3 regions of the Streptomyces sp. NTD91 genome follow, and region 3 is predicted to be linked to each of the others. Evidence: riboswitches for the same ligand, from Rfam matches in the RefSeq annotation. Region 3 holds a riboswitch; each other region holds the start of a gene.
The links. A riboswitch is a leader RNA that binds a small molecule or an ion and turns the genes downstream of it on or off. The one in region 3 is predicted to bind cyclic di-AMP.

Region 1 (9,555 bases), on a different contig from region 3:
ACCCACACCGGCTCCCCGATCGGCTCGCCCGCCTACATGGCGCCGGAGCAGGCGATGGGCGGGGCGGTCGGCCCGTACACGGACCTGTACGCGCTGGGGGTGCTGATGCACGAACTGCTCAGCGGGGACGTGCCGTTCGCGGGTTCCACGGCGCTCGGGGTGCTGCACCGGCACCTGTACGAGCCGCCGCTGCCGGTGCGCCGTGTCCGCTCCGAGGTTCCCGAGGCGCTCGAGGCGCTGGTCCTGCGCCTGCTCGCCAAGGACCCGCAGCACCGGCCCACGTCCGCGCAGGAGGTGTACGAGGACCTGGCGGCGCTCCTGCCCGCGCGCGGGACGCCCACCGGGGCCCCCTTGGACCCCACGCGCCCCTTCCTGCGCCCGCACGCTCCCTGGCCGGACCGCGCGCGGACCCCCGCGCCCCAGCCCGTCCCCGTCGCTCCGGCGCCGCCGGTGGCCGAGAAGCCCGATGTCGCCGCTGCCGTCGAGGAGGTCAAGCGGCTGCTGGGGGAGGGGCGCATCACCCAGGCCGTGGACATTCTCGGCGCCATCCTGCCGGCCGCCGCCGAGCAGCACGGCGAGCACTCCCCGGTCGTGCGCACGCTGCGCAAGCAGTACGCGGCCACGCTCATGGACGACGGGCAGTACCGGCGCGCGCTGCCCGAACTGCGCCGGCTCGCGGACGAACGCGCCGCCGAGGCCGGCCGGGCCGACCCGCAGTCGCTGCGCTACCGCTACGAGGCCGCGCAGTGCCTGGAGCAGCTGGGCCAGCCGGCGGCGGCGCTCGCCGAGTACCGCACGCTGCTGCCGTACTACGAGAACCAGTACGTCTCCGGCGACCCGCAGCTCGCCCACGAGGTGCGCCGGCGCATCGGCCATCTGCTGCTCGCCCTCGGTGACCGTACGTCCGCCCACGACACCCTCGCCCGGCTGCTGATGGACGTGGAGAGGCTGCACGGGCCCGGCTGGCCGATGGCCCTGGAGATCCGGCGCACCCTCCAGTGGCTGGGCCAGGTGCGGGGCTAGCGGCGGCAGTTGATACGTTGCGCTTCGCTCAACCAGGCGACGTACGACAACAGGGGTGGGATCATGGCCGGCCATCGTCAGTCCAAGAAGCGCAGATACCTGACATGGGCGGTGGCCGGCGCGGCCGTCGTCGCCGGTGCCGGGATCGCCGCGCAGACCTCCATGGCCGCCACCGGCTGGCCCGCGCAGAAGACCTTCACCGGCCGCGCGTTCGACACCTGCGCCGCGCCCTCGCTGTCCGCGATGAAGGCCTGGCACACCGGCTTCTACGGTGCCGCCGCCGTCTATGTGGGCGGCAGGAACCGCGGCTGCTCCCAGCCCAACCTCACCGCCTCCTGGGTGAAGTCGGTCAGTTCCGTGGGCTGGAAGCTCATCCCGATCTACGTCGGCGCCCAGCCGCCCTGCCGGTCCGGCTCCAACCCGGAGAAGATCACCGCGTCCACGGCCGCCTCGCTCGGCGCCTCGGACGCCACCGACGCGGTGGCCAAGGCCTCCGCGCTCGGCATGAAGGCGGGCAGCGCGATCTACCTCGACATGGAGGCGTACGACATCACCAACACGTCGTGCAACGACGCCGTGCTCACGTACGTGCGCGCCTTCGACAAGGGGCTGCACGCCAAGACGTACCGGGCCGGCTACTACGGCTTCACGAGCTCCAGCGCCAAGGCCATCGCCACCGCCAAGGACAAGACGGACCTGCCGGGCAACCTCTGGTACGCGCTGTGGGACAAGCAGAACACGACGACCGCGGACTGGCCGTGGGGGTCGACCCAGTTCACCGACCACAGCCGCGGCCATCAGTACATGGTCAACAGCAAGGAGACGCACGGCGGCGTCACGTTCACCGTCGACCGTGACGCCTGGGACGGGCCGGTGGCCATCACCGGCTGAGCCGGGACCGTCCGGCCGGGGCGCGGCGGTGCCGTAAGTCGTGGTGAATCGTTGGTCGAATGGGTTGGCCTGAGCCTGGGCGCTGCCTAACATCGATCACCGCAAGACTTTGTGCACCGCCGCACAATCTCCCCCTGGAGGTCCCCTTGCACCGCCGCCGTCGCACCGCGCTCGTCCTCACCGCCGCGATCGCCGCCGCGGCACCCCTGCTGACCGCCTGCGGAAACGACGCGCACCCCGGCGCCGCGGCCGTCGTCGGCGGGCAGCGGATCACCGTCGCGCAGCTGGAGAGCCGGGTCGACGAGGTCCGCGCGGCACAGCGGTCCGCGGTGCCGGACGAGACCCAGTACCAGCAGGTCCTCGCCTCCACCAGCAGCCTGACCCGGGACACCCTGTCCAACATGGTCCTCGACCGGGTGCTGCACCGCGCCGCGCAGGACGCGGGCATCACGGTCACCCGCGAGGAGGTCCAGCAGATGCGCACGGGTCTGGAGCAGCAGGCCGGCGGCGCCAAGGGCCTGCAGACCGCCTGGCTGCAGAAGTACGGCATCGCGCCCGCCCGCCTCGACGACAACCTCAGGCTCCAGCTGGAGGCGCAGAAGCTGGCCCGGCAGCTCGGCACCGACACCACCCAGCCCGCCTTCTGGAAGGCCCTGTCCAAGGCCTCCCAGGAACTGCGCATCGACCTCAACCCGCGCTACGGCACCTGGGACGTGCAGAAGAGCAGCCGTGTGGACGCCAAGACGCCCTGGGTTCGGGAGGTCACGACGGCGTCGGGCGGTCAGCCGCTGACCGCATAGGGCAGCCGGTCGTACGATCACACGACCGCCCCCGCCCTGTGGACAACCAGATCCACTCCTGGGCGGGGTGGGTTACGTTCGGATCGTGAACGCATCCAGTCCCGACCTCGTCCCCGCCGCCGGTCCCGGCCGCGTCGTCCTGCTCACCACGAGTCACCGTGTCGCCCCCGGCCTGCTGTCCTGGCCCGCCTGGCAGGCCCTGCGCGACGCCGACGCCGTGCTGTGCGCGGACGGCACGCATCCGCAGCTGCCGTATCTGCGCGAGGCCGGGATAGCGGTCCGGGAGGCGTCCCCCACGGCGCAGGAGCTGGTCGACGCGTGCGCCGGCGGGCGCACGGTCGTGGTCGTGACCACCGGCGAGGGGGAGCCCGCGCTCACCGACGGCCTGGCCCGGCTGGCCGGCTCCGGCCGCGTGGCCATGCCGGACCTGGAGCTGCTGCCCGCCTCCTACGACCTGCCCGGCGCCCGCCTGCTGGACCTCGTGCAGGTCATGGACCGCATCCGCGCCGAGTGCCCGTGGTCCTCCCGGCAGACCCACGAGGGCCTCGCGAAGTACGGCATAGAGGAGGCGTACGAACTGGTCGAGGCGATCGAGACCGGTGACCGCGAGGAGCTGCGCGAAGAGCTGGGCGACGTGCTCCTCCAGGTCGTCTTCCACTCCCGGATCGCCGAGGAGCATCCGGACGCTCCGTTCTCGGTCGACGACGTGGCCGGCGGCATCGTCGCCAAGCTGGTCCACCGGCACCCGCACGTCTTCGGGGACGAGAAGGCGGAGACGCCGGACGACGTCAAGGAGCACTGGCTGCGCACCAAGGCCGAGGAGAAGCGGCGCGCGTCGGTGACCGAGGGCGTCCCGCTCGGCCAGCCCGGCCTGGCCCTCGCCGCCAAGCTCGTCTCCCGCGCGCGTACGGCGGGCCTGGACGTGCCGCTGCCGCAGGGCGAGGGCGTCGGCTACCGGCTGCTGGCCCTGGCGGCCCGCGCCGATGCGGAGGGCGTGGACCCGGAGGCGGCCCTGCGCGCGGCGGCACGGGCGTACCGGGACGCCATCCGTGAGGCGGAGGGAGTCGCCCCCGGGGCGATACACCGCACCCGCACCGGCCACCGTGACGCGGAGGGCCACGAAGCCCCGGATACGGTCGACCCGTGACCGACCGGCCCCACCCCCACCCGAGCCCTGCCGAGGGCTCGGCCCTCGGCTCCGCCCCGGCACCGGCCGGGGACCCGCCCCCCGGCCCCTCCCCGGCCCTCGCCGAGGGCTCCGCCGGAGGTCCCGTACCCGCCCTGTTCACCTGGGAGTTCGCCACCGACCCCTATCCCGCCTACGCCTGGCTGCGTGAGCACGCGCCGGTGCACCGGACGCGGTTGCCCAGTGGGGTGGAGGCCTGGTTGGTCACGCGGTACGGAGATGCCAAGCAGGCCCTCGCCGACCAGCGGCTGAGCAAGAACCCGGCGCATCACGACGAGCCCGCGCACGCCAAGGGCAGGACCGGCATCCCGGGCGAGCGCAAGGCGGAGTTGATGACGCATCTGCTGAACATCGATCCGCCGGACCACACCCGGCTCAGAAGGCTGGTCAGCAAGGCGTTCACACCCCGCCGGGTCGCCGAGTTCGGGCCGCGCGTGCAGGAGCTGACCGACCGTCTCATCGACCGGTTCGCCGGGGAGGGCTCCGTCGACCTCATCCACGAGTTCGCCTTCCCGCTGCCCATCTACGCCATCTGCGACCTGCTCGGCGTCCCTCGCGAGGACCAGGACGACTTCCGGGACTGGGCGGGAATGATGATCCGGCACGGCGGAGGGCCGAGGGGCGGGGTCGCGCGGTCCGTGAAGAAGATGCGCGGCTACCTCGCCGAGCTGATCCACAAGAAGCGCGAGGCGCTGCCCGTTGAGCCCGCGCCCGGTGAGGACCTCATCTCCGGTCTCATCCGCGCCTCCGACCACGGCGAGCACCTCACCGAGAACGAGGCCGCGGCGATGGCCTTCATCCTGCTGTTCGCCGGCTTCGAGACGACCGTCAACCTCATCGGCAACGGCACCTACGCCCTGCTCACCCACCACGGGGAGCGCGAGCGGCTCCAGGCCTCCCTGGCCGAGGGGGAAAGCGGCCTGCTGGAGACCGCAGTGGAGGAGCTGCTGCGCTACGACGGGCCGGTGGAGCTGGCCACCTGGCGGTTCGCCACCGAGCCGCTCACCGTCGGCGGACAGGACATCGCGCCGGGCGACCCGGTGCTCGTGGTGCTCGCGGCTGCGGACCGGGATCCGGAGCGGTTCGCCGACCCCGATGTGCTGGATCTCGCCCGCCGCGACAACCAGCACCTCGGCTACGGCCACGGCATCCACTACTGCCTCGGCGCGCCGCTCGCCCGGCTGGAGGCCCGGACCGCGCTGGCCACCCTGCTCACCCGCCTTCCCGACCTGCGGCTCGGCGCCGATCCGGCCGACCTGCGGTGGCGCGGCGGGCTCATCATGCGGGGCCTGCGCACCCTCCCCGTGGAGTTCACACCCACCGCCTGAACACACTCCGTGCGGGTAAAAGTGACGGACGTTCAATTATGTGATCTTCACGTGATCTACGCGGCATTAACTTGTGACAAGTGATCGTCTGGCGCTACGTTCACCCATCAGCGTGGCGAGGGCACTGTTCGCCGCGCCGGTTCCGCAGTCGCACGAAAGGCTTCCGCATGCTCTCCGGGAACGGTCGTCACCGTCGCCCCCGTCAGGCTCCGGCCCTCCTCGTCGCGGCCGGAGTGACCGGCTCCGCCATCGCCATCCCGCTGCTCGGCGCCGCGAGCGCCAACGCTGCCGACGGCACCACGTGGGACAAGGTCGCCGAGTGCGAGAGCGGCGGATCCTGGAGCGCGGACACCGGGAACGGCTACTACGGCGGTCTGCAGATCTCGCAGGAGGACTGGGACAAGTACGGCGGCACGCAGTACGCCGCGAGTGCGGACCAGGCCAGCCGCAACCAGCAGATAGCCGTCGCCGAGAAGATCCTCGCCGACCGGGGCACCGCGCCGTGGGCCATGTGCGCGCTGACCGCCGGGCTGACCTCCCACTCCGCTTCGCTCGACGTCGACACCGGTGTCGGCGGCTCCGCATCCGGCGGCAGTGGCGGTTCGAACGACACCTCCGGCTCGGCGGACGGCTCCGGCTCGTCCGGTCTGCCGGATTCGTCCTCCAGCGGCGCCGGTTCGGGCCACGCGCCCGGCTCGGACTCCTCCGGCTCCGACTCCTCCAGCCCCTCCTCGGGCGCGAGCGGCACGCCCGCCCCGAGCCCCGGTGGCGATGCCACCGGGACCCCGGATCCGACCGGTTCCGCCGGAACCAGTACCCCCAAGCCGGACAAAACTCACGAGTCCGCCTCGCAGGGCGACGGAAGCTCAGAGGGGGGCGCCGGGTCTTCCACCGCGATGCCCGGTGCTGACAACTCGGACAATTACCAGCAGAGTGCCGGTTCTTGGAGCCTGGTCGACACCGGAGCGCTCGGCAGTGGCGGACGTCACCGTGGCGCGAGTGCGGACGAAAGCGTGACAAACGGTCAGGGCGACGCCTCTTCCGGCCGTCACGCCGGCCACGGACCGGACACGTACACCGTCCGCGAGGGCGACTCCCTCGCCTCCATCGCCGACTCGCTCGGTGTCGACGGCGGCTGGCACGCGCTCTACGAGAGCAACAAGAAGGTCATCGGTGCCGACCCGGACCGCATCGCCGCCGGTCAGACCCTGAAAATCGACGGCGAAAAGGGCGCGGAACAGGACTAGTTGACGCCCTACTTGATCAGTGATGTCCGGTTTGGCGAAAGTGTGGGATGAGTCTCAGAAGCCCTGATCGTCTTTGAAATTCCGCCGACGGCATGTCTACGGTCAGGACCGCTCGTCACCACGAGCCCCGGCAGTCGCACACGCCGAATCCTGCCAGCGGTTGCCCGGGAACAGTCGTCGCGTCAAGCGCCGTAGGCAGGAGCGGGGGACCCAAGGTAAGTGCCGCGCCCAGCAGTTCAGTCTGGACCGGCTAGGGGTGAAGCCGCACCTCGCGCAAGCGGGTGTGCGGCCGGGCAACTCAACCGGCCCGAACCCGACAGCTCACCTCGCAGGCGTCGGTGAGGGGATCGATCCATGCTGTTTTCCGCCAAGGGCAAGCACCGCCGCCCGTCCAAGGCCGTCCGCGTCGTCGCTCTCGCCGGTGTCACCGGCGCCGCCGTCGCCGCCCCGCTGATGGCGGCGGGCAACGCCTCCGCCGCCACCGCCTCCCAGTGGGACGCCGTCGCCCAGTGCGAGTCCGGCGGCAACTGGTCCATCAACACGGGCAACGGCTTCTACGGCGGCCTGCAGTTCACCAACTCCACCTGGGCCGCCTACGGCGGCACCGCCTACGCCCCGCGCGCCGACCTGGCCGGCAAGGCGCAGCAGATAGCCGTCGCCGAGAAGGTCCTCGCGGGTCAGGGCAAGGGCGCCTGGCCGGTCTGCGGCACCGGCCTGTCGAGCACTCCGTACAACGGCTCCGCTCCCGCGGCCTCCACGAAGTCCTCGAGCGGCACCACCACCCGCTCCACCGGCCAGCAGGCCGCCACCCGTTCCACCACGCGCACGGCCCCGTCGGCGAACAAGACCGTCACCACCGCGACCGGCACGAAGGTCAAGAAGGGTGACGGCGAGTACAAGGTCGTCAAGGGCGACACCCTCAGCTCCATCGCCGCCAAGCACGGCGTGCAGGGCGGCTGGCAGAAGCTGTTCCAGCTGAACAAGGACATCGTGAAGAACGCCGACCTCATCTACCCGGGCCAGCAGCTGCACCTCAAGTGACAGCCGGGGAGTGACACCCGGCTCTCCGGCCGGGCCCACGGCGCCCTCACAGCCGCCGCCCCGCACGGGAGGCCTCGTGAGGGCCACCCCCCTCCCCACGGGCTCCCCGCCCCGGCGCGTGTTCCCCCGTACGCGCCGGGGCGGGGCTTTTCTTTGCCCGGCCGTTCCCCGCTTTTCTTCCGCACCCCCTTTGTTCCGGCGGTGAACAATGGGTACCGTCTGCGTGTCCCTCCTGTCCACGGGACGGTCGGTCGGTGGCCGGCGCCCCGGGGACGGTTAGGCTCTAGTCGCACGGCGCAGCCGCAAGGCACACGCCCCGCACTTCCAGCGTCACATCCCAAGAAGGAGATGCTCGTGCCGTCCATCGACGTCGTCGTAGCCCGGGAAATCCTGGACTCCCGAGGCAACCCCACGGTCGAGGTCGAGGTCGGCCTCGACGACGGCAGCACGGGTCGTGCCGCCGTCCCGTCCGGCGCCTCGACGGGCGCCTTCGAGGCCATCGAGCTGCGCGACGGTGACCCCAACCGCTACCAGGGCAAGGGTGTCGAGAAGGCCGTCCTCGCCGTCATCGAGCAGATCGGCCCGGAGCTGGTCGGCTACGACGCCACCGAGCAGCGGCTGATCGACCAGGCCATGTTCGACCTGGACGCCACCGACAACAAGGGCTCCCTCGGCGCCAACGCCATCCTCGGCGTCTCCCTCGCCGTCGCCCACGCCGCCTCCGAGGCGTCCGACCTCCCCCTCTTCCGCTACCTGGGTGGTCCCAACGCGCACCTGCTGCCGGTGCCGATGATGAACATCCTCAACGGCGGCTCGCACGCGGACTCCAACGTGGACATCCAGGAGTTCATGATCGCCCCGATCGGCGCGGAGTCCTTCTCCGAGGCCCTGCGCTGGGGTGCCGAGGTCTACCACACGCTGAAGAAGGTCCTGAAGAGCAAGGGCCTGGCCACCGGCCTCGGCGACGAGGGCGGCTTCGCCCCGAACCTGGAGTCCAACCGCGCCGCCCTGGACCTCATCCTCGAGGCCGTCAAGCAGGCCGGCTACGTCCCGGGCGAGCAGATCGCGCTCGCGCTCGACGTCGCCGCGTCCGAGTTCTACAAGGACGGCAAGTACGAGTTCGAGGGCAAGTCCCGCTCGGCCGCCGAGATGACCGAGTACTACGAGGAGCTCGTCGCCGCCTACCCGCTGGTCTCCATCGAGGACCCGCTGTTCGAGGACGACTGGGCCGGCTGGAAGGTCATCACCGACAAGCTCGGTGACAAGGTCCAGCTCGTCGGCGACGACCTGTTCGTGACCAACCCGGAGCGCCTGGCCCGCGGCATCGAGGAGGGCACCGCCAACGCCCTGCTGGTCAAGGTGAACCAGATCGGCTCGCTGACCGAGACCCTGGACGCCGTCGAGCTGGCCCAGCGCAACGGCTACAAGTGCATGATGTCCCACCGCTCCGGCGAGACCGAGGACGTCACCATCGCCGACCTCGCCGTCGCCACCAACTGCGGTCAGATCAAGACCGGCGCCCCGGCCCGCTCCGAGCGCGTCGCCAAGTACAACCAGCTGCTGCGCATCGAGGAGATCCTCGACGACGCCGCGGTGTACGCCGGCCGCAGCGCCTTCCCGCGCTTCAAGGGCTGAGAGGCCTCACGGGCTGAGCCAACGTGGAGTAAGGCCTAGCCAGTCGTACGTACGTCCCCGTACTCGGTCCCGTACCGTGTCCGGGGACGTACGCACGTGTGAAGCCACACCGGCGAAGGGGAGGCGGAGGAGCCAGATGGCCGTGAAGGACCGGGACCGTTTCTCCACCGCGACCAGGCTGCGGCTGCTCGGCGAGCAGACGGCGGCCCGGGTGTACCGCTCCCAGAGCAGGCGTCAGGCCCGCCGCTCCCGGCTCACCGGCCGCGCCGCGCTGCTCGCGCTGGTGCTGTGCTCGCTGGTCGTCGCACTCGCCTATCCGATGCGGCAGTACGTCTCCCAGCGTGCGCAGATCTCCGACCTCCAGCGTCAGCAGCAGCAGGCCCGCAAGCGGGTGGAGCAGCTGC
Region 2 (9,555 bases), on a different contig from region 3:
ACCCCGAACTCACCGACCTCGCCGCGCGTTTCGTCAAACAGATCGGCTACAGCGGCATCATCGACCTCGACCTGCGCTTCGACCGGCGCGACGGACAGTACAAGCTCCTCGACTTCAACCCGCGCATGGGCGCCCAGTTCCGGCTGTTCGAGAACGAGTCGGGTGTGGACGTCGTACGCGCGATGCATCTGAACCTGACGGGCCGTTCCGTTCCGGAGGGGGAACAGAGGGCCGGCCACCGTTACATCGTGGAGAACATCGATCTGCCCGCCCTCCTCGCCTACCGCCGCAGCGGTTACACGACGCCGCACGCGCCGGCGAAGGCGAGCGGGACGGAGCTGGCCTGGTTCGCGGGTGACGACCCGCTGCCGTTCCTCACGATGCTGGCACGCTTCGTGCGCCCGGGCGCGAAGCACCTCTATCAGCTGTGGCGGACCAATCGCCGCGGCAGCAGCACCTCCACGAAGTAGGCAAGGCCACCACGCGTGGCACACCGTGTCCTGGGGAGGGACTTCGTGACTCGACCGGTTGCAGTGATCGGGGCCGGGCCGTTCGGCCTGTCCACCGCCGCCCACCTGCGGGCGCGCGGCATCCCCGTCCGCGTCTTCGGCGACCCCATGGTCAGCTGGCGCGACCACATGCCCGAGGGCATGCTCCTGAAGTCCACGCCCGCTGCCTCGAACTTCGACTGCCCGCAGCCCGGCCACGCCCTCGCCGACTACTGCGACGCGGCCGGGATCCGCCGCCTGGTGACCGACGAGGACATCATCCCGGTGGAGACGTTCATCGCCTACGGCGAGTGGTTCCAGCAGAAGCTGGCCCCCGGCCTGGAGGCTGTGCGGGTCGTCTCCGTGGACCGCGACACGAGCGGCGGCTTCGAACTGAAACTGGACTCGGGCGAGATGTTCACCGCGCGCGCGGTCGTCGTCGCCACCGGGCTGTCGGGCCTGGCGCACCTGCCGGCGGAACTCGCGGGAGCCGCCACCGACGGACCGGCGCCCACCGCTGCGGTCTCGCACAGCTCCCAGCACCACGACCTGAGCCGTTTCGCCCGCCAGGAACTGATCGTGATCGGCGCCGGCCAGTCCGCGCTGGAGACGGCGGCGCTCGCGGCCGAGGCGGGGGCACGCGTGCGTGTCGTCGCTCGCGGCCGTGGCCGGGTCGCCTTCGGCGCCCCGCCCTGGGAACAGCCGAGACTGCGTCCCGAGTCCCCGTTCGGCCGCGCCTGGTCGCTGTGGGCCTTCAGCTACTACCCGCACCCCTACCGTTACCTGCCCGAGGCCACCCGGCACTTCCTGGTCCGCCGGGTCCTCGGACCACTCGGCGCCTGGTGGCTGCGCGAGCGCTTCGAGAGCGCCGTACAGGTGCACGACGTGGAGCGGGTCGTGGCCGCCGAGGCGCCGGACGGCAACCCCGTCCTCACCGTCCGCACCCACGGCGGGCGCACCGAGCGGCTCACCGCCGACCATGTCATCGCCGCGACCGGCTACCGCGTCGACATCGCTGCGATGGACTTCCTCGGCCATGGGCTGCGCACCCGGCTCGCGGTGAGCCGCGGCGCCCCGAGGCTCGGCGCCGGTTTCGTGTCGTCCGTCCCCGGCCTGTACTTCACCGGCCTGCCGGCCGCGTCGTCGTACGGCCCGGTGATGCGTTTCGTCTGCGGTACGGAGTTCGCCTCCCCGCGCCTGGCGAAACACCTGGCGGCGGCCCACGGCTGACGCGGGCGCTTCGGCCCCGCGAACCGGGCCATTGTCACCATGAGGCAGCCACCGGGCACCACTTGGGGCCGATCAGTACGTAAGTGCGCAGGACGGCAAGGTGAGTCGAGGAGGCGCGGTGTCCGTATTCTCTGATCATGGCAGCCTCCCCCGCGTACGCACTGATCGCCACCGACCTGGACGGAACGCTGTTGCGCGGCGACGACACGGTCTCCGACCGGTCGTTCGCCGCGCTCGCGCGGGTGGCGCGGGCCGGTGTCCGGCACCTGGTGGTGACGGGCCGCCCGGTCCCGCGGGTACGGCCCCTGCTCGCGCGCCTCGGCTGCACGGGGCTCGCGGTGTGCGGACAGGGGGCACAGGTCTACGACGCCGGGACCGGCCGGCTGCTGTGGTCGGTCCGGCTGGACCGGGAACTGGCAGAGACGGCGCTCGGCAAGATCGAGGCCGAGGTGGGGGAGGTCTACGCGGCCGTCGACCAGGACGGCGTGGAGGGGCTCACGCTCATCGAGCCCGGGTACCGGATGCCGCACCCGACCCTGCCGGCGGAGCGGGTCGACCGGCGCGACGACCTGTGGTCCGCGCCGATCAGCAAGGTGCTGCTGCGCCATGCCGACCTGTCCGACGACGAGTTGGCGGCCGCCGCGCGCACGGTGGTGGGCTCGCTGGCCACGGTCACCATGTCCGGGCCGGGAACCGTGGAACTGCAGCCGTCCGGGGTGACCAAGGCGACCGGTCTCGCGCTGGCCGCCGAGCGGCTCGGGATCACGGCGCGGGAGGCGCTGGCGTTCGGCGACATGCCCAACGACATCCCGATGTTCGACTGGGCGGGGCGCGGGGTCGCCATGGCCAACGCGCATCCCGAACTCAAAGCGGTGGCCGACGAGATCACCCTGTCGAACGAGAACGACGGTGTCGCCGTGGTCCTCGAACGACTGTTTGCCGTCCACTGACCCGGCGGACCGACTGACCGGCACATCAGTAGGCGGCCGTCCGGAGGAGGCCGGCATGGCCTGGTGCACGCTCGCCGGATGCCCGGCGGCCGCCCGGTACGCCCCCCGTCCGTCAGGTTCGGGGAGCGTGCCGGGCGGCCGATGCCGGGACGGCCCGCGGGGCCGGCGACGGCCGGACGCGCGGGACGTCGGGGAGCGGCCCGTGGGCGGCCGTGGGCCGTCAGTAGGCGCTGTTGACGTTGTCGATCGAGCCGTAGCGTGCGGCGGCGTAGTTGCAGGCGGCGGTGATGTTGGCGACCGGGTCGTAGGGACTGGAGGCGGTACCGGCCACGTGGTACGCGTGGAAGGTGGGGTCGATGACCTGGAGCAGGCCCTTGGACGGGATGCCGGCGGCGGCGTTGGAGTCCCACAGGTTGATGGCGTTCGGGTTGCCGGAGGACTCACGCATGATGTTGCGGTAAATACCGTTGTAGGTGCCCGGGATGCCCTTCTGGGCCATGATCGCGAGCGACTCGCGGATCCAGCCGTCGAGGTTGTCCGGATACCCGGCGCGAGTGCCGGCGGCCGGGGTGGTGCTCGTGGTGGCCGCCGAGGCGCTGGTGGCGCCGACGAGGGGCAGGGCGAGTACGGCGGCGCCGGTACCGAGGAGGGCGAGGACACGGGCGAGGCGGTTGGTGCAGGGGCGGCGATGTCGAGCGGCAGCAGGCATGGGGACGTTCCTCTCCTACGCCTGCGAGGTGAGCTGTCGGGTTCGGGCGGCGAGGTGCCCGGCCGTGCCCGGAAGGGACACGGCTTCACCCCCAGCCGTACCGGTGCGGTGCGTGCCGACCGGTCCGGCGACTTACCTGGGTCCCCCGCTCCTGCCGTACGAATGGTCCGTGGATGGGTGCGCGGGCGGCGGCAGGATTCGGCGTCCGCCCGACGGCCGGGAAGGTATGCGAGAGCACATGCCGGAAACAAGTGCGTGAATCACACAACGCACCATTTGACCTTGATCAATGCTATATGAGGCACTTGATCCTTTGCGGTTGCCAATCTCAACTGGCCTACCGGGCAAGGAGGGACGGCGTTCGGCGGGTCTCCGGGGTGGGGGGCGGTCCGTGACCCAACTCACGAAGTAGCAAAGTACTCTAAATCCGGCATAGGGGATTCATGTGGATCGGCCGCGCGGTGGAACCCGTGGCATGGTGCCCGTCGTTGTCGTAGTGATCGCGGCACCTGTCGGTGTCGTGGGTGGTCGCGGCGGCGCGGAGGGGGTGCGCGGGGTCGCCTCCGCCCGCCTGTCGTTCGCGACAAAGCGCGTGGGTTCCTGTTAAGTCGATGAATGCCCGTCCTTACTACTTGATCAAAAACATACCGACCATGATCCGATAGCGCCCGCTGGACCGGTGGGCGCTATCAGCGATCGAACAGGGACCGGATACGCTGACTCGAGTGATGGCAGCGACCTATCGACAAACCGTGTGATCGCCAGCAGACACCAGCAGACAGGAGACCCCTCGTGACCGTCGTCGGGCCGTTCGGGCTGAGCGTGCGGGACCAGGCTCTGGAAGCCGATGTCCAGGCCGGATTGGCGGCTGTCGAGGAAGGCTTGCTCGAGGCCACCAAGAGCGAGGTCCCGTTCATCACGGAGGCCGCGCAGCACCTCGTACGAGCGGGCGGGAAGCGGTTCCGGCCGCTGCTCGTGATGCTCGCGGCCCGGTTCGGCGACCCCTATGCGCCGGGCATCGTGCCGTCGGCCGTGGTCGTGGAGCTGACGCACCTGGCCACGCTGTACCACGACGACGTCATGGACGAGGCGGCCGTGCGGCGCGGCGTGGACAGCGCCAACACCCGCTGGGGCAACTCCGTCGCGGTCCTCACCGGCGACTTCCTCTTCGCCCGCGCCTCCCAGATCCTCGCGGACCTCGGCCCCGAGGCCGTCAGGGTGCAGGCCCTCGCGTTCGAACGGCTGGTCACCGGCCAGATCCTGGAGACCGCCGGCCCCACGGACGGCCGCGACCCGGTCGAGCACTACCTGGACGTGCTCGGCGGCAAGACGGGCTCGCTGGTGGCCGTGTCGTGCCGGTTCGGCGCGATGATGTCGGGCGCCGACGAGACGGTCGTCGACGTGCTCACCCAGTACGGCGAGCGGCTCGGGGTCGCCTTCCAGCTCGCCGACGACGTCCTGGACATCGCCTCCGACTCCCACGAGTCCGGCAAGACCCCGGGCACCGACCTGCGCGAGGGCATCGCCACGCTGCCCGTGCTCCGGCTGCGCGAGCGCGCCGCCCGCCTCCGGCTGCCCGAGGACGTCGCCCTGTGCGAGCTGCTGGACTCCGACCTCAGCGACGACGCCCGGCACGCCGAGGCGCTGGCCGCGCTGCGCGCGCACCCCGCGCTGGAACAGGCCCGCCGGGACACCGTCCGGTACGCGGAGGAGGCCCGCGCCGCGCTGGCCCCGCTGCGGGAGTGCGACGCGAAGGCGGCGCTGATGGAGCTGTGCGACGCGGTGGTCCACCGCGCCGGCTGACCCGGCCCCGCCCACCGGCCTTCGGCCACGCACCGTCCGACGCCTCGTCAGCGGCCGGCCACTGTCGCACAGGCCCGGGCCCCGGCACGCCCCGAGCGACCTCGTACGCCTCTGCGCATGCCCGTACGGCCTTCCCCGTCCCGTACGGCCCCCTCCGTTCCGGTGAGACCCCTACGGGTCGGCGGAGCCGGTTCCCTCTGCGTGTCATACCGCAGGAGTACACGGAGTTGGCTCCGAGGTCTGACGCTTCCTCACGGCCGATTTGGTGAGATGGAAACCACGGAAATCACCACTCCTCACCGATTCGGGTGAGAATGGCGGCTCAGGTGGACCAGCATGAGGACAGCCGCCGCCGACGACGGAGGTAAGGCAGACATGGCACCGTACGAATCCGACGACGCAGTGGACGCCACGCGGGACGAGGACGCGCACGCCGGCCGCCGCAAGGCCGCCCGCTACGCGGTCCCGGTCGCGGTGGTGGGCGTGGCAGCGGCCACGATCGGTCTGGTCCCGGCGCTCGCCGCCTCCGGCGACCCCGACCTGCCCAGGATCACCGCGCAGCAGCTCATCGAGAAGATCGCCAAGTCGGACGTGCAGCAGATGTCCGGGACCGTGCGGATCGACACCGACCTCGGCCTGCCCGACCTCGGTGGCCTGGAGAACAGCCTGGCTTCCGGCGCCACCAAGGGCTCCGGCGACGGCTCCTCCGCCGACCCGCAGTCCAAGCTCACCGAGCTGGTCTCCGGCACGCACACCCTGCGCGTCGCCGCCGACGGCCCGGAGAAGCAGAAGCTGTCGCTGCTGGAGAGCGGCTCCGAGTACAGCCTCATCCACAACGGCAAGAACGTGTGGGGCTACGACAGCAAGAGCAACGAGGTCTACCACACCACCTCGGCCGACTCCGGCAAGGAGCACCGGGCCGAGCCCCCGGCCACGCCGAAGGACTTCGCCGACCAGGCGCTGAAGTCGGTGGACGGCACCACGTCCGTCACCGTCGACGGCACCGAGCGGGTCGCCGGCCGCGACGCCTACAAACTGCTGATCAAGCCCCGGCAGTCCGGCACCACCGTCGGCGCGATCAGCATCGCCGTCGACTCCAGGACCGGCATGCCGCTGAAGTTCACCCTCACCCCGAAGAGCGGCGGCACCGCCGTCCTCGACGTGGGCTTCGCCCAGGTCTCCTTCGCGAAGCCGGCCGCCTCCACCTTCGACTTCACCCCGCCCAAGGGCGCGAAGGTGACGGAGCAGAAGCAGGGTGCGGAGGCCGGGAAGCACGAGCGTGCGTCCGGCAAGGTCCTCGGCAAGGGAATGCACGGCTCCGAGGTCCTCGGCAAGGGAACGAACGGCTCCGAGGTCCTCGGCAGGGGCTGGACGTCCATCGCCACCTTCGACACCGGCGCCAAGGGCGGTCTGCCGGCCGGCTCCAAGGCCGGTGACCTCGGCGGCTTCCTCGGCTCGCTGGGCGACAAGGTGTCGGGCAAGTTCGGCAAGGGCACGGTCTTCACCACCCGCCTGGTCAACGCCCTGATCACCGACGACGGCAAGGTGTACGTCGGCGCGGTCACCAAGGAGGCCCTGGTGAAGGCGGCCGACGCGGGAAAGTGACCCGCTTCGGGCACCACCGTCCGTGACCGTGCGTTGACTCTGCAGAGCGATCGCATCGAGGGGGAGCCGATGGACGGACCGTCCGCCACGGAGCGGGAGGCGGGGGAAGCGGGTGAGCGCGCCCCGGGGCAACCGGAGGAGAGCGTCATCGCCAGCCGCGGCCTGACCAAGCGCTACCGCGGCGGACAGCTCGCCGTCGACGGCCTCGACCTGATCGTCCCGGCGGGCAGCGTCTTCGGCTTCCTCGGTCCGAACGGCTCGGGCAAGACCACCACCATCCGCATGCTGATGGGTCTGATCGAGCCGACCGCGGGCACGGCCCGCGTGCTGGGCCGCCCGATGCCCCGGGCGGCCCGCTCCGTCCTCCCCGAGGTCGGCGCGCTCATCGAGGGCCCGGCCCTGTACGGCTTCCTCTCCGGCCGGGACAACCTGCTGCGCTACGACGCCGCCGACCCGACCGCCGACCCCCGCACGCGGCGTGCCCGCGTCGCCGCCGCCCTGGACCGGGTGGGCCTCGCGGCGGCCGCCGGCAAGAAGGCGAAGGCCTACTCGCTCGGCATGAAACAACGCCTGGGCCTCGCCGCCGCGCTGCTCCAGCCGCGCCGGCTGCTCGTGCTGGACGAGCCCACCAACGGCCTCGACCCCCAGGGCATGCGCGAGATCCGCACCCTCATCCGGGAGTTGGCCTCGGACGGCACGACGGTCTTCCTCTCCTCCCACCTCCTCGACGAGATCGAGCAGGTCTGCACCCATGCCGCGGTCATGGCGCGGGGCCGGCTCGTCACCCAGGGGGCGGTGGCCGACCTGGCGGCCGGCGCGCGCGGCCGACTGGTGGTGACGACCCCGGATCCGGCCGAGGCGGCCCGGGTGCTGAAGGAGCAGGGCGTCGGGGACGTCGCCGCCGAGGGCGACCGGGTCACGGGCGAACCACCGGCGCAGGACCTGGCCGAGGTGAACGCGGCCCTGGTCGTGGCGGGAGTGCGGGTCCGGGGGTTCGTGGTCGAACGGGCCTCGCTGGAGGACGCGTTCGTGGCACTGACGGGGGAGGGTTTCGATGTCGCGGGCTGAGAGGTCCCCCGGGGACGAGCCGGTTCCCGCGCCCGAGACGGCCGCCGAGGCCGGGACGGTCTCCGTATCCGGGACCACCCCCGGATCCGAGACGTCCCTCGCGTCCGGGAGGGCCCCCGGGGCCAGGACGATCCCCGTGCCGGCCGTACGCCGCCCGAGCCCCCTGTGGACGTTCGGGCTGCTGCGCAGCGAACTCGTCACGACCCTCCGCCGCTGGCGCACGCTCGCCCTGCTCGGGGTGCTCGCCGCGGTGCCGGTGCTGGTCGGGATCGCGGTGAAGATCCAGACGCGGGGCGGTGGGACGGCGGACCACAGCGGCCAGGGCCCGGCATTCATCACGCAGATCACCAACAACGGCCTGTTCCTGGTGTTCACGGCCCTGGCCGCGACGCTGCCGTTCTTCCTGCCGATGGCCGTCGGGGTCGTCGCGGGCGACGCGATAGCGGGCGAGGCCGGCGCGGGCACCCTGCGCTATCTGCTGGTCGCGCCTTCCGGCCGTACCCGGCTGCTGCTCACGAAGTACACGACCGTGCTGGCCTTCTGCGTGCTGGCCACGCTGGTCGTCGCGGTCTCCGCGCTGGTCGTCGGTGCGCTGCTCTTCCCGCTGGGCGAGCTGACGACCATATCCGGCACCCGGATCAGCTTCGCCGAGGGCCTTGCCCGGGCCCTGCTGATCGCTCTGGTGGTCGCGGCCTCACTGGTCGGCGTGGCGGCGCTCGGCCTGTTCGTGTCGACGCTCACGAGCAGCGGCATCGCGGCGATGGCGACCACGGTCGGCCTGCTCATCACCGTTCAGATCCTCGACCAGATACCCCAGTTGCACGCCCTGCGGCCGTACCTCTTCTCGCACTACTGGCTGTCCTTCGCCGACCTGATGCGCGACCCCGTCTACTGGGACGACCTGACGAAGAACCTCGGCCTGCAGGCGCTGTACGCGGCCGTGTTCGGCTCGGCGGCCTGGGCGCGGTTCACGGTGAAGGACGTCAGCGCGTAGACGTTCCCCGCCCTGTGGAGCGTTCTAGGCGCTCTGGTGCGGGAACCGCGCGAGGGGGGCGTCCTGTGCGAAGAACGTCTTCGCGCGGGCCAGCGCGTCGGTGTCCTTCAGCACGTCACCGGGCGCGCTGCCGTTGCCGAGCAGGACCCCGCCGAAGCGCATCCCCATGTAGGCGGCCGAGTTGTTGAGCGTGCCCACATAGGGGTCGGCGACCGAGGGCTCGGAGTCGGCGAGTGCGGCGACGCCCCAGAGGGTGCGGCCGGCGAGGGTCGCCCTGAAGTCGATACCCGGGGTGCGCAGCCAGCCCGACCAGTGGTCCAGGTAGCGCTTGGTGAGGCCGGAGACCGAGTACCAGTACAGCGGCGAGGCGAGCACGATGTCCGTGGCCGCGAGGGTGGCGTCCAGCAGCAGGCCGGTGGCGCTGTTCGAGGGCGGCCGCACGTGGTCGCTGTCGTGCCGCTGGTCCACGAAGTCGGGCAAGGGGTGCTCGGCCAGGCGGATCCAGCGCTGCTCGACGTCGCCGGGCAGCTGCTCGGCCGCCGCGCGGGCCAGCAGCTCGGTGTTGCCCTCGGCGCGGGCGCTGCCCAGGACGAAGAGGAAATGACGGCTCATGGGTCCCCCAGGGTGTGCTGCCGTACGACTTATAACGCGCATGCATTTTATGCACACGCAATCAACTCGCGCCAGAGGCCGGCGCCTGCCGGGTGC
Region 3 (9,555 bases):
GGCAGACCGGTACCGAGGGGTTCCTCGTCGGGCTCGGCCTCGCCGTGCTGCCCGTGCCGTGGCTCATAGCCGCCTTCCGGTGGCTGGACCGGGTGGAGCCGGGCCCCTGGCGGAACCTGGTGTTCGCCTTCGCCTGGGGAGCGTGCGCGGCGGCGCTGATAGCCATCGTCGCCAACAGCTTCGCGACCAAGTGGATAGCCACCGCCACCGCCGATCCGGCCAGTGCCGACACCCTGGGCGCCACCGTGATAGCGCCCATCGTGGAGGAGTCCGCCAAGGCCGCCGCCGTCCTGCTGGTCTTCCTCTTCCGCAGACGTGACTTCACCGGGATCGTCGACGGGGTGGTGATAGCGGGCATCACCGCCACCGGGTTCGCCTTCACCGAGAACATCCTCTACCTGGGCACGGCCTTCGGGGCCGACCAGGTCAGCGGCGGCGGCATCGCCTCCGTCACCGCCGCCACCTTCTTCGTGCGCATCGTGATGTCGCCGTTCGCGCACCCCCTGTTCACCACCCTCACCGGCCTGGGCTTCGGCGTCTCCGCGCTCTCCGCCGAGCGGCAGCGGGCCCGGCGGGTGCTGCTGCCGCTCGGCGGCCTGCTGCTGGCGATGAGCATGCACGCCTTCTGGAACGGCTCCTCCACCTTCGGCGAGTTCGGGTTCTTCGCCGTCTACGGCGGGTTCATGGTGCCCGTGTTCGGGCTGCTGACCTGGCTCGCTGTCTTCACGCGGCAGCGGGAGCTGCGTACCGTGCGCGAGGAGCTGCCGGCATACGTGCTGGCCGGGTGGCTGGGGCCGGCCGAGCCGTTCGCGCTCGGGTCGATGCGGGCGCGGCGCACGGCGCGGGACTACGCCCGGCACCACGGCGGCCGGCCTGCGGCGCGGGCCGTGGCCCAGTACGAGGCGTACGCCACCTCGCTCGCGTTCCTGCGGCACCGGGGACGCAAGGGGAAGGCCGGGGCCGACTTCGTCGTACGGGAGCGGGAACTGCTGGACGCGCTGTGGAAACGGCGCAACGTGGCGCGGTCGGCACTGGAGTACGCGGCCCGGGTGGCTCCGCAGGCGCGGGCGGTGTACGCGCCACCGGCGCCCCCGGCGTACCGGCCGGGGTACGGCCGTCCGGCGGCGCCCTACTCCGCTCACAACCCGTATCGGTCGTAGCCGGCAGGGTTGCCCGAGCACCGCTGGACCGGGCCGTCGTCACTGAGCGCGGGCGCGCCCGGAACGGCTCGGCGGCGGCAGGAGATCAGGCCGAGGCCTCCGCCAGCCGTGCCACCTCCTTGTCCGTCAGCTCCAGGTCGACCACGCCCAGCAGCGCCGGGAGCTGTTCCACCGTGCGGGCCGAGGCGATCGGGGCGGTGATCGTGGGCTGGGCGGCGAGCCAGGCGAGGGCGACCGTGGCGACGGGCGCGTCGTGGGTGGCGGCGATCTCGTCCAGGGCCGCAAGGACCTTCCGACCGCGCTCGGAGTCGGCGTACTCCTGGGCCCGGCCCGCGCGGGCGCTGTCCACCTCGGTGCCGGGGCGGTACTTGCCGGTCAGAAAGCCCGCGGCAAGGGAGAAGTACGGCACCGCGGCCAGGTGCTCCTCGGCGACCAGGTCCCGCAGCGGGCCCTCGTAGGTGTCGCGGGAGACCAGGTTGTAGTGGGGCTGGAGGGCGACATAGCGGGCCAGGCCCTCGCGGTCGGAGAGGTCGAGCGAGGCCTTCAGCCGCTCCGGACTGATGTTGGAGGCGGCGATGTACCGGACCTTGCCCGCCCTGACCAGCTCGTCCAGCGCGCCGATGATCTCCTCGACGGGGATCTCGGGCTTGTCGAAGTGGGTGTAGTAGAGGTCGATGTGGTCGGTGTCCAGGCGACGCAGGGAGGCGTCGGCCGCGGCCTTGATGTTGGCGGCGGACAGCCCCTGGTACTCGGGGTGCTGGCTGACCTTGGTGGCGATGACGACGCGGTCGCGGTTGCCGCGGGACTTGATCCACTTGCCGAGGACCGTCTCGGACTCGCCGCCCTTGTGCCCCTCGATCCAGGCCGAGTAGGAGTCGGCGGTGTCGATGAAGTTGCCGCCGGCCTCCGCGTAGGCGTCGAGGACGGCGAAGGAGGTCTCCTCGTCCGCGGTCCAGCCGAAGACGTTGCCGCCCAGGCAGAGCGGAAAGACCTCGAGGTCGGAGGAGCCGAGTGTGCGCAGAGAAGTCATGCTCCAAGTCAACGCCGGCGGTGGATGACCGCATTCCACCACCGGCGTCGGAATCCCGCGAAAAGAGCAGTGGGGCTCAGGGGTTGAGGCCCTTGGCGCGCAGCCAGGGCGCCGGGTCGACGGCGGCGGCCTGCCCGTTCGGGTGGACCTCCAGATGCAGGTGCGGGCCGGTGACGTTGCCGGTGGCGCCGACGCGGCCGATGACCTGGCCCGTGGAGACCTTCTGGCCGACGGAGACGTTGATCGAGGACTGGTGGCAGAACCACAGCTCAGTGCCGTCGTCCAGGGTCAGCACGGTGCGGTAGCCGTAGGCACCGGCCCAGCCGGCCTCGGTGACCGTGCCGCTGTGGATGGCCTTGATGAGGGTGCCGGTGGGGGCGGCGAAGTCGAGACCGGTGTGGTAGCCGGAGGACCACATCGCGCCCGGCTCCCCGAAGGTGCCGGTGATCGTGTACGAGACGACCGGCAGGGTGTACTCCTTGGCCAGCTCGGCCAGCCGCTTGGCCTCGGCGGCCTTCTTGGCGTCGGCCTCCGCCTTCTCCTTGGCGGCGGCTGCCTTGGCGGCGGCCTCCTTCTCCGCCTTGGCGGCCGCGTCGGCGATCTGCTTCTCGGTGGCGGCGAGCGTGGCGGCGGTGGCCTTGCTGTCGGCCTGGCCCCGCTGCTGCTCGGCCTGGGCCATGATCCGGTTGCGCAGGGCCTCGGCGGCGTTGCCGCTGTCGGCGCTGTCGGTGGTGGTGCCGACCTTGCTGAGCCCGGTGGCGGTCGCCTCGGGCGTGTGGGAGGAGCCGCCGAAGAGGTGCTCGACGGAGTCCAGGTCCGGCAGCGAGATGGAGACGGGCGGCTTGCCGGTGTTGGCGCTGGCCATGCCGCCCGCGCCGACCGCGGCCATCACGCCGACGCCGAGAACGGTGGAGCTGCGCGCGAAGCCGCCACGCTGCTTGGCGACCCGGTGCCGGCCGCGGACCGGGACGACGGAGTCCTCGGTGGGGTTCCACTCCTCCCAGGGCCCCTCCTCGGCGCGGTAGGCGCCGTAGCCGAAGGTTTCCGGGTCGGCTTGCGGGGGCATGAACGGAGCTTGTGGGGCGGGCCGGTTGGACGCCACTCGGGCGTACTCCTTTCCTTCCTCCGCCTACCGGGTTAGCTGACGGGTTCGGAGCAGGAAGGTCTCCTACGCACGTATACGAGACGTGGACTCTGCGAGTTCACGTCGGCATCCGCGTGATTCACCCCAAGATGGTGGTTCCCCGGTTCCCTCGCGGGATTCGGCGCGTGCGCACGGAGCCGCCTCTTGTGACGGCTGGGACGACCGCGCTGCGTTATCGAACGTTAATAGACCTGCCAGGCACTTTCCAAGCCGTTCGGCTTGATCATTAACGTTCACGGTCGCGGACTTACCGGTCAGGAGCACAGCAAAACGGGCGAGTTGACCGGCATCCAGCAGTGTCGGCGTTTTTGATGGTGTCTCAGATGTTATGCGGAGGGCGGTCGTCCGCTCACCCTCGGTGAGGGGTGGCCGGGGGTGTCGTCGGGCCGCCCGCCGATGGGTGTATGCTGGAGTCACAACGACGCGGGGTGGAGCAGCTCGGTAGCTCGCTGGGCTCATAACCCAGAGGTCGCAGGTTCAAATCCTGTCCCCGCTACTGAAGACTCAGGGCCGGAAACCACGGTGGTTTCCGGCCCTGAGTGTCATCCCAGCAGGTGGCCGTTCGCCGCCTTGGCGAGATCCTCCAGCTCCGGCAGGACGACCACCTGCGCACCCCCGTCGACGAGGACTCCGGTCCCGTCGGCCTCCGCCACGAACGTGTCCGGCTCCCGCCATGCCGTGACCACCCGCCGTACCCCCGCCCGGAGGATCAGCTCGGCGCAGGGCACGGGCCGCGAGGCGCGCCGGGCGCAGGGCTCCAGGCTGCTGTAGACGGTGGCGCCGGCCAGCCGTGGGTCGGCCGGATCGAGCTTCGCCAGCGCGGCCTCCTCCGCGTGGACCGCCGCGTCCCCGCCCTCCCGCGAGTGGCCGCGGGCCAGCTCCGTACCGTCGGCGGCGACCACGACCGCACCGACGCTGAACGCCGTCTTCGAGGGCGGGCACAGCGCGGCCAGCTCGCAGGCGGTGCGCAGCCAGTGCCGGTCGGCGGCGGTGGGGAGCGGCCCGCTGCCGGGGGCGGTGGGCTCGTACCGCATGAGGACCACGTCCTCGATGCGGCGGGTCTCGGTGAGCCGCAGCCGTCCGGCCTGGTAGCCGCCGGGCCCGAACAGGCGGGGCGCGGCCGGGTCGCCGACGAACAGCGGCGCGAGGACCAGCTGGAGTTCGTCGGCGAGGCCCAGCCGCAGCAGCTGGGTGTGGACCGTGCCGCCGCCCTCGACCATCAGCCGCCGCACCCCGCGGACGTCGTGCAGGTGGGACAGCAGGGCTCGCCAGTCGAGGTCCGGGCCGAGCGGGACGACGCCGGCGACGTCACCGACCCGGCGGGTGGCCCGCTCCGCCCCCTCGTCGGTGGTGTAGACGAGCTTGTCGCCGCCGGTGTGCCAGAACCGCGCGTCGGGATCGAGGTCGCCGGTGGCGGTGACGGTCACCTTCAGCGGGTACTCCGGCCGGCCCGCCCGGACCCGGGCCGCGCGCCGCTCGGCGGAGTTGACCAGCAGCCGCGGGTTGTCGGCACGGATCGTGCCGGCGCCGACGAGGATGGCGTCGGCGCGGGCCCGTACCGCGTCGACCCGGTCGAAGTCGGCCGGGCCGGACAGCAGCAGCCGGTCGGGTCCGGTGTCGTCCAGGTAACCGTCGAGGGAGACGGCGGCGGACAGCAGCACGTACGGGTACGACATCGGCGCGGTCTCCCTGCGGGTCGGCGAAGCGGCGCTTGGTTCAAGTTTGAAACAAACTTACACTGGCGGCATGACGACCCGCTGGCTCAGCCCCGAGGAACTGCGCGCCTGGCGCGCGTATCTCGCCGCGACGCGCCTCCTGGAGGACGTCGTCGACCGACAGCTCCAGCAGGACGCCGGCATGCCCCACCTGTTCTACTCCGTGCTGGCCAACCTCTCCGACGCGCCCGACCGGCGGCTGCGGATGACCGATCTCGCCGAGACACTGAAGATCACGCGCAGCCGGCTGACGTACGCGGTGACCCGTCTCGAGAGGGACGGCCTGGTACGCCGGGAGGACTGCCGCCGGGACAGGCGCAGCAGCATCGCCGTCCTGACGGACGCGGGCATGGCCGTACTGGAGCGTACGGCGCCCGGGCACGTCGAGACCGTGCGCGCCACCCTGTTCGACCGGCTCACGCCGGAGCAGGTCGGGCAGCTGGAGGAGATCTGCAGCGGGATCGCGCGCGCCCTGCAGGGCGAGGACCCCGCACCCCGGGCGGAGGACGTGCCCTGGCGGCGCCGTTCGTCCTGCTCCTCCCCGGATTCCCCGGTCGGCGGGGACTGATTGCTTTAACTTTTAAGCATGCGGTAGGGTCCTGTGCGTATCGCTGCTTCAAATCTGAAGCAACTGCCTTCGGAGGGATCCGCATGCCCGACATCCCCGCCGCCACGCCACGCGCCCGTGTCCGGGTACCGCTGCGCTTCCACGACGGCTACGGCGTCGACGCCGAACTCGTCACCTTCCACGGCCTGGCCGACGGGCAGGAGCACGTCGCCGTCGTCCTCGGCGACCCGGCGCCGGGCACCGTCCCGCTGGTGCGGCTGCACTCCGAGTGCCTGACCGGCGACGTCTTCGGCTCGGCCCGCTGCGACTGCGGACCACAGCTGCGCGAGGCGGTCGAGCGCATCGCCGACCGCGGCGGCGTCCTGCTCTACCTCCGCCAGGAGGGCCGCGGCATCGGCCTCTACAACAAGCTCGACGCCTACGCCCTCCAGGACCGGGGCCTCGACACCTACGCGGCGAACGCCGCGCTCGGCCTGCCGGAGGACGCCCGCGACTACACGGCCGCCGCGCAGATGCTCACCGCCCTGGGCATCGGCGAACTGGACCTGCTGTCCAACAACCCCGACAAGGCCGAGCAGTTGCGCGCCCTGGGCGTCACCGTCCGGGACCGGGTGCCGACCGGCGTCTTCACCACGCCCCACAACGTCCGCTACCTCCGCGCGAAGGTCCTCCAGACCCGCCACACGCTGCCGTTGACGGAGCTGGGGGTGGGCTGAACCGGGGAGGCCCCTCGCACATCCTCACCCGCGCCCCCCGCTCTCCGGCGCCCCGGAAGGGCCAGGGCCGGGAGGGCCGACAGCGCCAGCAGTGTCGCCGCGACCGTGTACGCCGTGCGGAAGCCGGACGGATGCGGGCCCGCAGCGGCGACGACCACCGAGAGTACGGCCGTGCCGACGGACGCGCCCAGCTGGGCGTCGGTGCTCAGCGCGGTGCTCGCCCCGGCCAGCCGGTCCCGGGTCAGGTCACGGCTCGCGGTGGTCGTCGTCGGCAGCAGCACCATGCCGGTGCCGACCCCCGTGACCACGGCCGACCCGACCATCCGCCAGTGCGCGACCCCGGGCACCCCGGCCTGCCGGGCCGTCAGCGCCATGCCGAGGGCGGCCTGGCGCCGATCCGGGCCATGGCCCAGGCGGCGGTCGGGACGACGGCGGCCAGCGCGGGCGGTACGCCGTGGTGGCCCACTGGACGGTCGCCGGCGAGGCGCCGAAGGCCTGCGAGAGCCGGCACAGGGCCACGTTGACGATCGTCGTGTCGAGCACGGCCATCACCGTGCCGATGACGGTGACGGCCGGGGTGCGGTTCAAGCCGTGGCCGAATCCGGGCGGGTCGTCCCCTCGACGGGCGCGTTCGTACGCATCTCCACCGCCTCCCCCCTGTCCCGCTCTCAGCCCGCGTACGGACGCTCGGCTCGTGCGACCCGCAACGCCCGTGCCCACCAGGCGAGTTGACCGAGCATGCCCTTGGCGGCGCCGGCGCACACGGCCGCGTCCCGCGGGGTGCCGTCCTCGCCGAGGCCGGACCAGGGACCGTGCAGGCTGACCGAGTCGCGCACGGTCGTCGCGTGCAGTTCGGCGAAGACCAGCCGGAGTTGCTCGACCGCGCGCAGCCCGCCGCCGAGGCCGCCGTACGAGACGAAGCCCACCGGCTTGGCCCGCCACTGGGCGTGGTGCCAGTCGATGAAGTTCTTCAGGGACGCCGGAAAGCTGTGGTTGTACTCGGGCGTGACGACGACGAACGCGTCCGCGGCGGCCAGCCGCGGCGAGATGTCCCGCAGCGCGGCCACGGCCTCGGGGCTCGGCTTGCCACCCCAGTCGGGCAGCACCAGCGGCAGGTCGATCCCGGCGAGGTCGATGACGTCGAGGTCGAGGCCGGCGTCACCGGCGGTGGTACTGAGGAACCAGCCGGCCACGGCCCGGCCCTGTCGGCCTTCCCGGACGCTGCCCACGACGACCGCGACACGCAGCGGGGCTTCGGCGGCAGCAGCAGCGGCATCGGCATCGGCATCGGCATCGGCTGGGACAGCGTTCTCGCTGGTGACAGACATAGGTGTCCCCCTTGTCATGGCGTGGGGCCGTCCTGTGCGGCCTCTCCTGTTCAGGAAAGTACAACGAGCGTTGTAAGAAGTACAACGGTCGTTGTAAGTCGGATAGAGTGGCGGGCCTGAGGAGCAGGGAGGCGGCGTGGGCGAAACGAACGAGGCCCGGACGGCACGGGCGCGACGCGAGGTCTCACCGCGCAGGCTCGAGAAGCAGATGGCGATCGCGAGCGCGTCCTGCACGGTCTTCGGCCGCGAGGGCTACGCGCGCGCCTCGGTCGACGCGCTGGCCGCCGAGGCCGGCGTCTCCACGCGCACGCTCTACAACCACTTCCCCGGCGGCAAGGCACAGCTCTTCCAGACCGTGGTGACCTGGACGTCCAGCGACGTCCGGGACGCCCAACTGGCTTGCCTGCGAGCCGTTCTGGACCCCGAGCGGCCACCACGCGCCGAGGACCTGGAGCGCGATCTGGTCGCCCTGGCCCGCGGGTTCGCCGGGCTCATGACCGACTACCCGAACCACTTCGCCCTCGTCCGGCACATCCACGCCGAGGCCGACCATGTGCCGCCCGAGGTCCGGAAGGCCTGGCACGAGGCGGGCCCGGGACCCGTCGGCCGGGCGGTCGCCGAGGCGATGGCCCGTCTCGAGGACGCCGGTCTGCTCGACGCGCACGGCGACGCGGCCATGACCGCCGCCCACTTCATGGCCCTGACGACCCACACGATCGTCCAGTCCACCCACTACGGCGTCCTCCCCCTCCCGCGGCCGGAGACGGACCGCCTGATCAGGTCCGGGGTGGCGGCGTTCCTGCGGGCCTACGGCCGGCAGGGCCGGGACTGACCGGGCGAGGCCCCGTTCGATACCCTCCGACCGGGCGAAGGCGGGCGCGAGGTTCCGGTGCCCTGTCAGCCGCGCGGTGCGTGGATCCGATCCAGGCCCGCGCGCAGGTCGTGGGCGAGCGTGGTGGCGTCGCCGGTCTTCCAGAAGTGCATGTAGAACAGGCGCGGCTGCTCGTACAGCAGGTGGTTGTGCAACTCGATGATGGTCACACCGTGCGCGCGCAGGGCGCGGATCACAGGGTTGACCTGGTCGGCGGTCATGGCGAAGTCGCCGTTGACCGCAGCCCGCCCACCGCCGAGCGGCTGGAACATCAACAGCGTCGAGGCTTCCATCAGGTACGGCAGCGTGATCCCGGCACGGGTGTCCGTGACGGACCGGGAGACCGGGACGTGGTACTGGAGGACGCCGTTCTCGTTCTCGCCCTTCGCCCCGATGACGCGGTCCAGCCCGGCGACGTCGAGCGCGATCGGCCGCTCGGCACCCGTCTTCCGGCTCAGGGGCATGCCGGTCGTGGCGAGGGCCCCGTGGAGGGTGTGGGCGATCCGCACGGCGTCGCCCAGTGCCCGGTAGTGCAGCCACCACAGGCGCGGGGTCTCGTCCTGGAGGTGCTTGTGCAGCGCGGTGACCTCCACCCCGCCCTCCTGGAGGCGGTCGACGACCGTGCCCACCTCGCCGTCGGTGAGCGTGACCTCGCCGATCATCAGCGTCCGGCCGCCGCCCGCGGGGTGGAAGGACGCCTCGGCGTTCAGCTCCATGCCCGGGTTCTCGGTCACCCCGGCGTTGACCACGTGCAGGTCGGTGCGCAACCACTCGGCGGTGTGCACGTTCTGGTCCTCGGTGGTCAGCGGCTGCCCGATCGCACGGCCCACGGCGTTCCAGTCGGTGCCGGGCGTCTGGCCGGAGGCGGTGCCCAGCGTCAGCGCGAGGGTGGTGGCGAGGGCCGCGGCTCCGGCGGCGACGACGGTCGTGGCGGGGCGCCGGAACGGCTTGCGGTGAGCCATGGCTGGCCTCCTGGTCGTGCATCGGGGGTCACCCGAAGGCGTGGGGTCGCTCCCTTCCCAG

Region 1: another riboswitch for cyclic di-AMP. It lies ahead of AC5WRT_RS00435 (transglycosylase family protein); the one in region 3 lies ahead of AC5WRT_RS07425 (M23 family metallopeptidase).
Region 2: another riboswitch for cyclic di-AMP. It lies ahead of AC5WRT_RS25550 (transglycosylase SLT domain-containing protein); the one in region 3 lies ahead of AC5WRT_RS07425 (M23 family metallopeptidase).

What each region holds. Positions count from the first base shown of each region.
Region 1 covers NZ_JCAJZW010000001.1:94,979-104,533, reverse strand. Annotated here, with positions in the region: gene AC5WRT_RS00465 (protein kinase domain-containing protein) at 1-1,023, shown strand, start outside; gene AC5WRT_RS00460 (glycoside hydrolase domain-containing protein) at 1,087-1,914, shown strand; gene AC5WRT_RS00455 (SurA N-terminal domain-containing protein) at 2,061-2,714, shown strand; gene AC5WRT_RS00450 (nucleoside triphosphate pyrophosphohydrolase) at 2,800-3,861, shown strand; gene AC5WRT_RS00445 (cytochrome P450 family protein) at 3,996-5,228, shown strand; gene AC5WRT_RS00440 (transglycosylase family protein) at 5,396-6,475, shown strand; cyclic di-AMP (ydaO/yuaA leader) riboswitch at 6,653-6,825, shown strand; gene AC5WRT_RS00435 (transglycosylase family protein) at 6,830-7,516, shown strand; gene eno (phosphopyruvate hydratase) at 7,865-9,151, shown strand; gene AC5WRT_RS00425 (FtsB family cell division protein) at 9,288-9,555, shown strand, end outside.
Region 2 covers NZ_JCAJZW010000028.1:4,418-13,972, reverse strand. Annotated here, with positions in the region: gene AC5WRT_RS25565 (carboxylate--amine ligase) at 1-470, shown strand, start outside; gene AC5WRT_RS25560 (FAD-dependent oxidoreductase) at 516-1,718, shown strand; gene AC5WRT_RS25555 (HAD family hydrolase) at 1,856-2,668, shown strand; gene AC5WRT_RS25550 (transglycosylase SLT domain-containing protein) at 2,889-3,377, opposite strand; cyclic di-AMP (ydaO/yuaA leader) riboswitch at 3,381-3,556, opposite strand; gene AC5WRT_RS25545 (polyprenyl synthetase family protein) at 4,170-5,180, shown strand; gene AC5WRT_RS25540 (LolA family protein) at 5,556-6,785, shown strand; gene AC5WRT_RS25535 (ABC transporter ATP-binding protein) at 6,855-7,853, shown strand; gene AC5WRT_RS25530 (ABC transporter permease) at 7,840-8,847, shown strand; gene AC5WRT_RS25525 (flavodoxin family protein) at 8,872-9,459, opposite strand.
Region 3 covers NZ_JCAJZW010000004.1:285,954-295,508, reverse strand. Annotated here, with positions in the region: gene AC5WRT_RS07435 (PrsW family intramembrane metalloprotease) at 1-1,160, shown strand, start outside; gene AC5WRT_RS07430 (aldo/keto reductase) at 1,246-2,190, opposite strand; gene AC5WRT_RS07425 (M23 family metallopeptidase) at 2,267-3,292, opposite strand; cyclic di-AMP (ydaO/yuaA leader) riboswitch at 3,302-3,468, opposite strand; tRNA gene AC5WRT_RS07420 (tRNA-Met) at 3,757-3,830, shown strand; gene AC5WRT_RS07415 (dihydrofolate reductase family protein) at 3,877-5,010, opposite strand; gene AC5WRT_RS07410 (MarR family winged helix-turn-helix transcriptional regulator) at 5,081-5,617, shown strand; gene AC5WRT_RS07405 (GTP cyclohydrolase II) at 5,701-6,333, shown strand; gene AC5WRT_RS07400 (hypothetical protein) at 6,267-6,707, opposite strand; gene AC5WRT_RS07395 (hypothetical protein) at 6,698-6,844, opposite strand; gene AC5WRT_RS07390 (NADPH-dependent FMN reductase) at 7,002-7,661, opposite strand; gene AC5WRT_RS07385 (TetR/AcrR family transcriptional regulator) at 7,798-8,493, shown strand; gene AC5WRT_RS07380 (LppY/LpqO family protein) at 8,559-9,494, opposite strand.